Regions from separate parts of the Streptomyces sp. AK08-02 genome, predicted to be linked through region 1. Evidence: riboswitches for the same ligand, from Rfam matches in the RefSeq annotation. Region 1 holds a riboswitch; the other holds the start of a gene.

Region 1 (4,547 bases):
GAGGGCCGGTGTAGGGGCCACCGCCGGACGGAAGGGGAACCCAGACGAAGCTGCGGCCGAGGACCTCGACGATGCGGGCGCCCGCGCCGGGGACGCCGAGGGAGGCCGAGAGCACCTCCTCCAGCTCGTTGCCCGGCCATCCGCCGTGCGAATGGGGATGTGCCTGGGGGAAGCCCCCGGGAAAGTCCGGGGGAAGGTCCGCCGGGATGTCCATCTGCCTACCGCCTGCTGTGAACCGCTGTCCTGAGTCCCTCAAGGGGAGTCCCTTAATGGGCAAAACCCTAACCGGCCCCGGCGGAAACGACGGTCAGTCCGCGAAGTCGATCCTGCGCAGGATGTCCGCCGCGTCCCGGTCGATCAGCACCGCCGAGCCGCAGCCGTCCGGCAGGTTCCCCTTCTCCACCGAGCGCAGCAGCCGCGAGGCGGCCTGACGGTGCCGCAGGAACGCGTACCGCGAGACGCCCCGGCCTCGTTCACGCTGGCCCTCCAGCGCCTCGCCGGGGGTGACGTCGAGGAGGAGCAGATGCAGGGTGCCGCCCCGGCGGCGGGCCTCGCGGGCCAGCCAGCCGCGCACCCAGGCCTGTGTACCGCAGTCGTGCACGACGACTCCGGCGCCCGAGCGCAGGGCGCGGCGCAGTCCGGCGTAGTGGGCGAGGCGGACCAGCGGCCGGTAGACGGCGTAGGGGAGGAAGGAGGGCGTACGGGCGTCCCAGTGGTCGCGGGTGTTCTGCGAGTCGATGCCGGCGGCGCGCACCGCCCGGCGCATCAGTGTGGACTTGCCGCTGCCCGGCAGACCGGTGACCACGACGAGGTCGCGGGCGCCGAAGGTGAGGCCGTGCGGGCTGTGGCCCGAGCGCTCCCGCAGATCGCGGATCACGGGTTCCGGGCGGGCCGCGCACGCCTCCCGGGCGGGGCCGGCCGGCTGCTTGGGCAGCGCGTCGGTCAGTGCGAGGGCCGAGGTCGTCGCATACGCCGTGGTCCTGTTCACCGTGTTCGTCCTCCCATGGGGTCGGGAAGTACCGTCCCCGTCGAGTGTAAAGAGAAGGTAATACGCGGTGTCTCTCGGTTGGGTCCGATTACTGCAACAGGCCTGCTACAGGGCGGTGTGTGAGCCTGTGGCGGGACCGCGCCCCCTCTGTGAAGGGTCCCCCTGCCGTGCCGAAGGAATGCGTGCGATGATGTGCCCGCCAACTGCATACCGGCCGCTTGAATCCGCGCGGGAGAGTTCCGGGACCCTTTGGGTACCCGGGCGCCGAAGGAGCAAGTCCCTCCCTTGAATCTCTCAGGCCCCGTTACCGCGCGGGCGAGGCACATCTGAAAAGCGGGCCGCGGGTCGTCATGACCGGTGGCTCCACCCAAGGTGCAAGTCAGTGACCTGCCGTTTCACCGGCGGTCATGACGAACCTCTCAGGTTCCGATGACAGATGGGGAGGAACGACCTCGCCGTCATGCCCTGGGAGCACTACCGATGAGCAGCACCTCTCCGCGTCTTACCGCGCTCGACGCCCTGCATCGTTCGCTCGGCGCGACGATGACCGACTTCGCGGGCTGGGACATGCCCCTGCGGTACGGCTCCGAACGCGACGAGCATCTGGCCGTGCGCACGAAGGCCGGCCTCTTCGACCTCTCCCACATGGGCGAGATCACCGTGACCGGGCCGGAGGCCGCCGCCCTTCTCGACCACGCCCTTGTCGGCAACATCGGGTCGATCGCCGTCGGGCGCGCCCGCTACACCATGATCTGCCGGGCCGACGGCGGCATCCTGGACGACCTGATCGTCTACCGCCTGGCCGAGACCGAGTTCCTGGTGGTGGCCAACGCGGGCAACGCGCAGGTCGTGCTGGACGCCCTCGTCGAGCGGTCCGACAGCTTCGACGCGCTGGTCCGCGACGACCGGGACGCCTACGCGCTGATCGCCGTACAGGGCCCGGAGGCCCCCGGCATCCTCGCCGCCCTCACGGACGCCGATCTCGACGGCCTGAAGTACTACGCGGGGCTGCCCGGCACGGTCGCCGGCGTCCCTGCCCTGATCGCGCGCACCGGGTACACCGGCGAGGACGGCTTCGAGCTGTTCGTGGCGCCGGGTGACGCGGAGAAGGTGTGGCAGGCGCTGACCGACTCGGGCACGCCCGTCGGGCTCGTCCCCTGCGGCTTGTCCTGCCGGGACACCCTGCGCCTGGAGGCGGGCATGCCGCTGTACGGGCACGAGCTGAGCACCTCCCTCACCCCCTTCGACGCCGGGCTCGGCCGGGTCGTCAAGTTCGAGAAGGCGGGCGACTTCGTGGGCCGCGCCGCCCTGCGCGAGGCCGCCGAGCGCGCCTCCTACGAGCCGCCGCGGGTACTCGTCGGCCTGGTCGCCGAGGGCCGTCGCGTCCCGCGCGCCGGGTACGCGGTCGTCGCCGACGGCCGGGTGATCGGCGAGGTCACCTCGGGCGCCCCCTCCCCCACGCTCGGGAAGCCGATCGCGATGGCGTACGTCGACGCCGCGCACTCGGCGCCCGGTACGGCGGGTGTGGGCGTGGACATCCGGGGCAGCCACGAGCCGTACGAGGTCGTGGCGCTCCCCTTCTACAAGCGCAGGAAGTAACCCTGCCCCCTGACCGCGCTCCGGCGTCGGCAACAACCCGTGTCCTGCCCGCTGACGGGCAGGCGGTGTTTCCCTGTGGTACCCCATGCACGACCAGTCCCCCGCGTACAGGAGAATTCAGGCCATGAGCAACCCCCAGCAGCTGCGCTACAGCAAGGAGCACGAGTGGCTGTCGGGCGCCGAGGACGGCGTCTCGACGGTCGGTATCACCGAGCACGCGGCCAACGCGCTCGGCGATGTCGTGTACGTACAGCTTCCCGAGGTCGGTGCCACGGTGACCGCGGGTGAGACCTGCGGTGAGCTGGAGTCGACCAAGTCGGTCAGCGACCTGTACTCGCCGGTCACCGGTGAGGTCACCGAGGTCAACGAGGACGTCTCCAACGACCCGTCGCTGGTGAACTCCGCCCCGTTCGAGGGCGGTTGGCTCTTCAGGGTGCGGGTCTCCGACGAGCCGGCCGACCTGCTCTCCGCGGACGAGTACACCGCGATCTCCGGCAGCTGAGACCCCCGAGCCGAGTTCCCCGGGCACAAGGACGTAAGGACGTACTGACCCCATGTCGCTTCTGAACACTCCCCTGCACGAGCTCGACCCCGACATCGCCGCCGCCGTCGACGCCGAGCTGAACCGCCAGCAGTCCACCCTGGAGATGATCGCCTCGGAGAACTTCGCTCCGGTCGCCGTCATGGAGGCCCAGGGCTCGGTCCTCACCAACAAGTACGCCGAGGGCTACCCCGGCCGCCGCTACTACGGCGGCTGCGAGCACGTCGACGTCGCCGAGCAGATCGCGATCGACCGGGTCAAGGAGCTGTTCGGCGCCGAGTACGCCAACGTGCAGCCGCACTCGGGCGCCTCCGCCAACCAGGCGGCGCTGTTCGCGCTGGCCCAGCCCGGCGACACCATCCTCGGCCTGGACCTGGCGCACGGCGGCCACCTCACCCACGGGATGCGGCTGAACTTCTCCGGCAAGCAGTTCGACGTGGTCGCCTACCATGTCGACGAGGCCGGTCTGGTCGACATGGCCGAGTTGGAGCAGCTCGCCAAGGAGCACCGCCCGAAGGTGATCATCGCGGGCTGGTCGGCGTACCCGAGGCAGCTGGACTTCGCCGAGTTCCGGCGAATCGCGGACGAGGTCGGGGCCTACCTCTGGGTCGACATGGCGCACTTCGCCGGTCTGGTCGCGGCGGGCCTGCACCCGAACCCCGTTCCCTACGCGGACGTGGTCACCTCCACCACCCACAAGACGCTGGGCGGCCCGCGCGGCGGCATCATCCTGGCGAAGCAGGAGTTCGCGAAGAAGCTGAACTCGTCCGTCTTCCCGGGCTTCCAGGGCGGCCCCCTGGAGCATGTGATCGCGGCGAAGGCCGTCTCCTTCAAGGTCGCCGCCTCGGACGACTTCAAGGAGCGCCAGCGGCGTACGGTGGACGGTGCGCGCATCCTCGCCGAGCGCCTGGTCCGGGCGGACGTCGGCGAGCACGGCGTGTCCGTCCTGTCGGGCGGTACGGACGTCCACCTGGTCCTCGTCGACCTGCGCGACTCCGAACTGGACGGCAAGCAGGCGGAGGACCGGCTCCACGAGGTCGGCATCACCGTCAACCGGAACGCGATCCCCAACGACCCGCGTCCCCCGATGGTGACGTCGGGCCTGCGGATCGGCACCCCGGCGCTGGCCACCCGCGGCTTCACGGCCGAGGACTTCGAGGAGGTCGCGGATGTCATCGCCGAGACCCTCAAGCCGTCCTTCGACGTCGACGCCCTGAAGGCCCGCGTGAAGGCGCTGGCCGACAAGCACCCGCTGTACCCCGGCCTGAACAAGTAGTTTCCCGGCGGGGGCACCCGACGACGCGTGCCCCCGCCCTCTCTGGAGGAGTCCCCGTGGCCATCTCGGTCTTCGACCTGTTCTCGATCGGTATCGGCCCGTCCAGCTCCCACACGGTCGGCCCGATGCGGGCGGCCCGTCTC
Region 2 (4,547 bases), on a different contig from region 1:
ACCGGCTTGGTGGAGCCGAGTGTGCGGCCCGCGCACGGGTCGGGGACGCAACGGCTCTACAGCTTCCGGGATGTTGTCGTCCTGAAGATCGTCAAGCGCTTTCTGGACACCGGCGTCTCGCTGCAGAACATCCGCACGGCGGTGCAGCATCTCCGGGCGTGCGAACTCCACGACCTGGAGCGACTGACGCTGATGAGTGACGGTGCGACCGTCTACGAGTGCACTTCCCCGGATGAGGTGCACGCGCTGCTCCAGGGTGGGCAGGGCATTTTCGGTATTGCCGTCGGCGTGGTGTGGCGCGATGTGGAAAGCGCTCTCTCGCAGTTGCACGGCGAGCGTGTCGACACCGGGGAGACCCTCGTCGGGCACAACCCCACGGACGAACTGGCGCGGCGGCGCAACCGGGCGGTCTGACCGGCGCCGCTGTGGTCCAGGGCATTGTCAGTGGCGTAGGGCAGCATCGGTGATGTGAGAAACGCGCCCACGATCCTGCATCTCGACATGGACGCCTTCTTCGCCTCGGCGGAGCAGGCGTCCAAGCCGAGCCTGCGTGGGAAAGCCGTGGTGGTGGGGGGACTCGGACCGCGCGGGGTGGTGGCCACCGCGTCGTACGAGGCCCGGGTTTTCGGGGTGCACTCCGCGATGCCGATGGCGCAGGCCCGCAGGCTCGCACCGAACGCCGCCTATCTCGTGCCCAGGGGCAGCTTCTACCGGTCGATCAGCGAGCAGGTCATGGGCCTCCTGCACGAGCTGTCGCCTCTGGTGGAGCCGTTGAGCCTGGACGAAGCGTTCGTGGACCTGGAGGCCGGGGACACGGCCTGGGACGAGGCGTCGGCGCGGCTGGCCGGGACCAGGCTGCGCGCGGACATACGGGCCGTCACGGGGCTCACAGGGTCGGTGGGGCTGGCCGCCTCCAAGATGCTCGCGAAGATCGCCTCGGAGCAGGCCAAGCCGGACGGGCTGGTGGTGATCGAGCCCGGGACCGAGCGGGCACTGCTCGGCCCGATGTCGGTGCGGACCCTGCCGGGGGTCGGCCCGGCCACCGGGGACCATCTGCGGCGGGCCGGGATGAGTACGGTCGACGACCTGGCGGAGGCGGGTGAGGACGAGCTCGTACGGCTGCTGGGAAAGGCTCACGGGCACGCGCTGTACGCGATGGCGCTGGCCCACGACGAGCGGCCCGTGGTGTCGGAGCGGGGGACGAAGTCCGTGTCGGTCGAGGACACCTACGACGTGGACATCCATGACCGGGGCCGGGTGGGCACTGAGGTGCAGCGGCTGGCGGACCGGTGTGTGCGGCGGTTGCGGGGTGCCGGGCTGTCCGGGCGGACCATCGTCCTCAAGGTGCGGCGGTACGACTTCTCCACGCTGACCCGGTCCGAGACGCTCCGGGGGCCCACGGACGACCCCGCCGTGGTGCGGGAGGCGGCGGCCCGGCTCCTTGAGGCGGTGGACACCACCGGGGGCGTCCGGCTGCTCGGCGTCGGGGTGAGCGGGCTCGCCGACTACACGCAGGAGGACCTGTTCGCCCAGGCCGCCGGGGAGCTGGCGGCACTGGAGCCGCTGGAGGAGGCGGAGCGCGAGGCCGTCGAGGAGCCGGAGGCGTCCGCCGAGCGGCACTGGACCGCCGGGCACGACGTGCGGCATGCCGACTTCGGGCACGGGTGGGTGCAGGGTAGCGGGCTGGGGCGGGTGACCGTCCGGTTCGAGACGCCCGACTCCGAGCAGCCGGGGCGGGTGCGTACGTTCCGGACCGATGACGCCGCGCTGGAGCCGGCGGATCCGCTGCCGTTGGTGGCCGCCCCGCCGCGAAGACCCGGTCGTCCGGACGGAGGACCGGGGGATCAGGCGTCGTCCGTGCCCGCCAGCCTGCCGAAGTCGTGGTCGGGGAAGGGGGGAGGAGGAGCGACGTCGAGGCCGTAGTGGTGGTAGAGCTGGAGTTCCTGCTCCGGGGAGAGGTGGCGGCCCACGCCGAAGTCGGGTGCGTCCTTGATCAGGGCTCGCTCGAAGGGGATGCGCAGAGTGCCGTCGATCAGTTCGCTGGGCTCCAGGGGCACGAAGGCGTCCCTGCTGAACAGCCCGGTTCTTATGGCCGCCCACTCCGGCACTCCCGTCGCGTCGTCGAGGTAGATCTCGTCGATCGTGCCGATCTTGGTGCCGTTGCGGTCGAAGGCCTTGCGGCCGATCAGGTTGCGCGGATCGATGTCGGTCTGCACGGCGCCTCCGTATGGTCGCAACTCATCCGTAAACACTACAAAAGAGCACATCCGCTGAGGCGGCCACTCGAAGGAGTGTGCGTGGAGCCCGCTGGTAGGCTGGCCAATGGCTGCTGACCCTGTGCGGGAGAGTCCTCCGGAACGTCGGAGGACGCCGAAGGAGCAAATCCTCCCCGGAATCTCTCAGGCCCCTGTACCGCACGGACGAGGTCACTCTGGAAAGAAGAGCGGATGGCGACAGCTTCCGCTCTCACCGACGGTGAAAGCCGGGACGTCAGCGCGTTGGCGGCCCGGTGAAGCTCTCAGGTTGAGATGACAGAGGGGGAGGCCGTTCGGGCACCCGTGTCGTGGTGCCCCTCGAAGGTCGCGACGACCAGGAGGCCTCCGCAATGACCGCCCACCGCACTCCGCTCGCCGTACTCGAACAGGGAACGCCCTTCGAGCGACGTCATATCGGGCCGGACCACGAGGACCGGGCCAAGATGCTCGCGCAGGTCGGCTACGGCTCGCTCGACGAGCTGACGGCCGCCGCGGTCCCGGACGCGATCAGGAACGCCGACGCGCTCGATCTGCCGAGCGCCCGCACCGAGGTCGAAGTGCTGTCCGAGCTGCGGTCGCTGGCCGACCGGAACCAGGTCCTCGGGTCCATGATCGGGCTCGGGTACTACGGGACCTTCACCCCGCCGGTCATCCTGCGGAACGTGATGGAGAGCCCGGCCTGGTACACCGCGTACACGCCGTACCAGCCCGAGATCTCGCAGGGGCGCCTCGAAGCGCTGCTGAACTTCCAGACCATGGTCGCCGACCTCACCGGGCTGCCCACCTCGGGTGCCTCGCTGCTCGACGAGGGCACCGCGGCCGCGGAGGCGATGTCGCTGTCGCGGCGCATGGGCAAGAACAAGAAGGGGCTCTTCCTCGTCGACGCGGACGCCCTGCCGCAGACCATCGCCGTGATCGAGACGCGGGCCGAGCCCACCGGTGTCGAGGTTGTCGTCGCCGACCTGAGCGCGGGCATTCCGGACGACCTCGCGGGCCGTGAGATCAACGGGGTGCTTCTTCAGTACCCGGGCGCCTCAGGTGTCGTACGGGACCTGAAGCCGGTCGTCGAGCAGGCGCACGAGCTCGGCGCCGTGGTCACCGTGGCCGCCGATCTGCTGGCCCTGACGCTGCTCACCTCGCCGGGTGAGCTCGGCGCTGACATCGCGGTCGGGACGACCCAGCGGTTCGGCGTGCCGATGGGCTTCGGCGGGCCGCACGCCGGATACATGGCCGTACGCGAGCAGTTCGCGCGCAGCCTGCCCGGGCGGCTCGTGGGTGTCTCCGTGGACGCGGACGGGCACAAGGCGTACCGGCTCGCCCTGCAGACGCGCGAGCAGCACATCCGCCGCGAGAAGGCGACCAGCAACATCTGCACGGCGCAGGTCCTGCTGGCCGTGATGGCCGGCATGTACGCCGTCTACCACGGGCCCAAGGGGCTGCGGATCATCGCCCGGCGCACCCACCGGTACGCCACGATCCTCGCCGCGGGGCTGACGGCGGGCGGTGTGGACGTCGTCCACGGCGCCTACTTCGACACCCTCACCCTGCGGGTGCCGGGCAGGGCCGGTGAGGTCGCCGCCGCCGCGCGCGAGCACGGGGTCAATGTGCACCTCGTCGACGCCGACCGACTCTCCGTCTCCTGTGACGAGACCACCACCCGGGACCAGCTGGGTGCCGTCTGGACCGCGTTCGGGGTCGAAGGCGACATCGACGCGCTCGACGCCGAGGCCGGGGACACGCTCCCCGAGGTGCTGCTGCGCACCGACGAGATCCTCACCCACCCCGTCTTCCACCAGTACCACTCCGAGACCGCGATGCTGCGCTACCTGCGCCGGCTCGCCGACCGGGACTACGCGCTCGACCGCGGCATGATCCCGCTGGGCTCCTGCACCATGAAGCTCAACGCGACCACCGAGATGGAGCCGGTCACCTGGCCCGAGTTCGGCCAGCTGCACCCCTTCGCGCCCGCCGAGCAGGCACAGGGCTATCTGACGCTCATCCGTGAGCTGGAGGACCGTCTCGCCGAGGTCACCGGCTACGACAAGGTGTCGCTGCAGCCGAACGCCGGTTCGCAGGGCGAGCTGGCCGGGCTGCTCGCCGTACGCGGATACCACCGGGCCAACGGTGACGAGCAGCGGACCGTCTGTCTGATCCCGTCGTCCGCGCACGGGACCAACGCGGCCAGTGCCGTCATGGCCGGCATGAAGGTCGTCGTCGTGAAGACCGCCGGGGACGGTGAGATCGACGTCGAGGATCTGCGGGCGAAGATCGAGCAGTACCGGGACGAACTGT

The links. A riboswitch is a leader RNA that binds a small molecule or an ion and turns the genes downstream of it on or off. The one in region 1 is predicted to bind glycine.
Region 2: another riboswitch for glycine. It lies ahead of gcvP (aminomethyl-transferring glycine dehydrogenase); the one in region 1 lies ahead of gcvT (glycine cleavage system aminomethyltransferase GcvT).

What each region holds. Positions count from the first base shown of each region.
Region 1 is NZ_JARAZV010000012.1:68,336-72,882, reverse strand. It holds gene PV734_RS25065 (enhanced serine sensitivity protein SseB) at 1-214, opposite strand, end outside; gene PV734_RS25060 (AAA family ATPase) at 308-988, opposite strand; glycine riboswitch at 1,208-1,308, shown strand; gene gcvT (glycine cleavage system aminomethyltransferase GcvT) at 1,469-2,587, shown strand; gene gcvH (glycine cleavage system protein GcvH) at 2,712-3,089, shown strand; gene glyA (serine hydroxymethyltransferase) at 3,142-4,404, shown strand; gene PV734_RS25040 (L-serine ammonia-lyase) at 4,461-4,547, shown strand, end outside.
Region 2 is NZ_JARAZV010000026.1:8,531-13,077, forward strand. It holds gene PV734_RS40435 (MerR family transcriptional regulator) at 1-414, shown strand, start outside; gene PV734_RS40440 (DNA polymerase IV) at 469-1,923, shown strand; gene PV734_RS40445 (PRC-barrel domain-containing protein) at 1,845-2,216, opposite strand; glycine riboswitch at 2,331-2,425, shown strand; gene gcvP (aminomethyl-transferring glycine dehydrogenase) at 2,606-4,547, shown strand, end outside.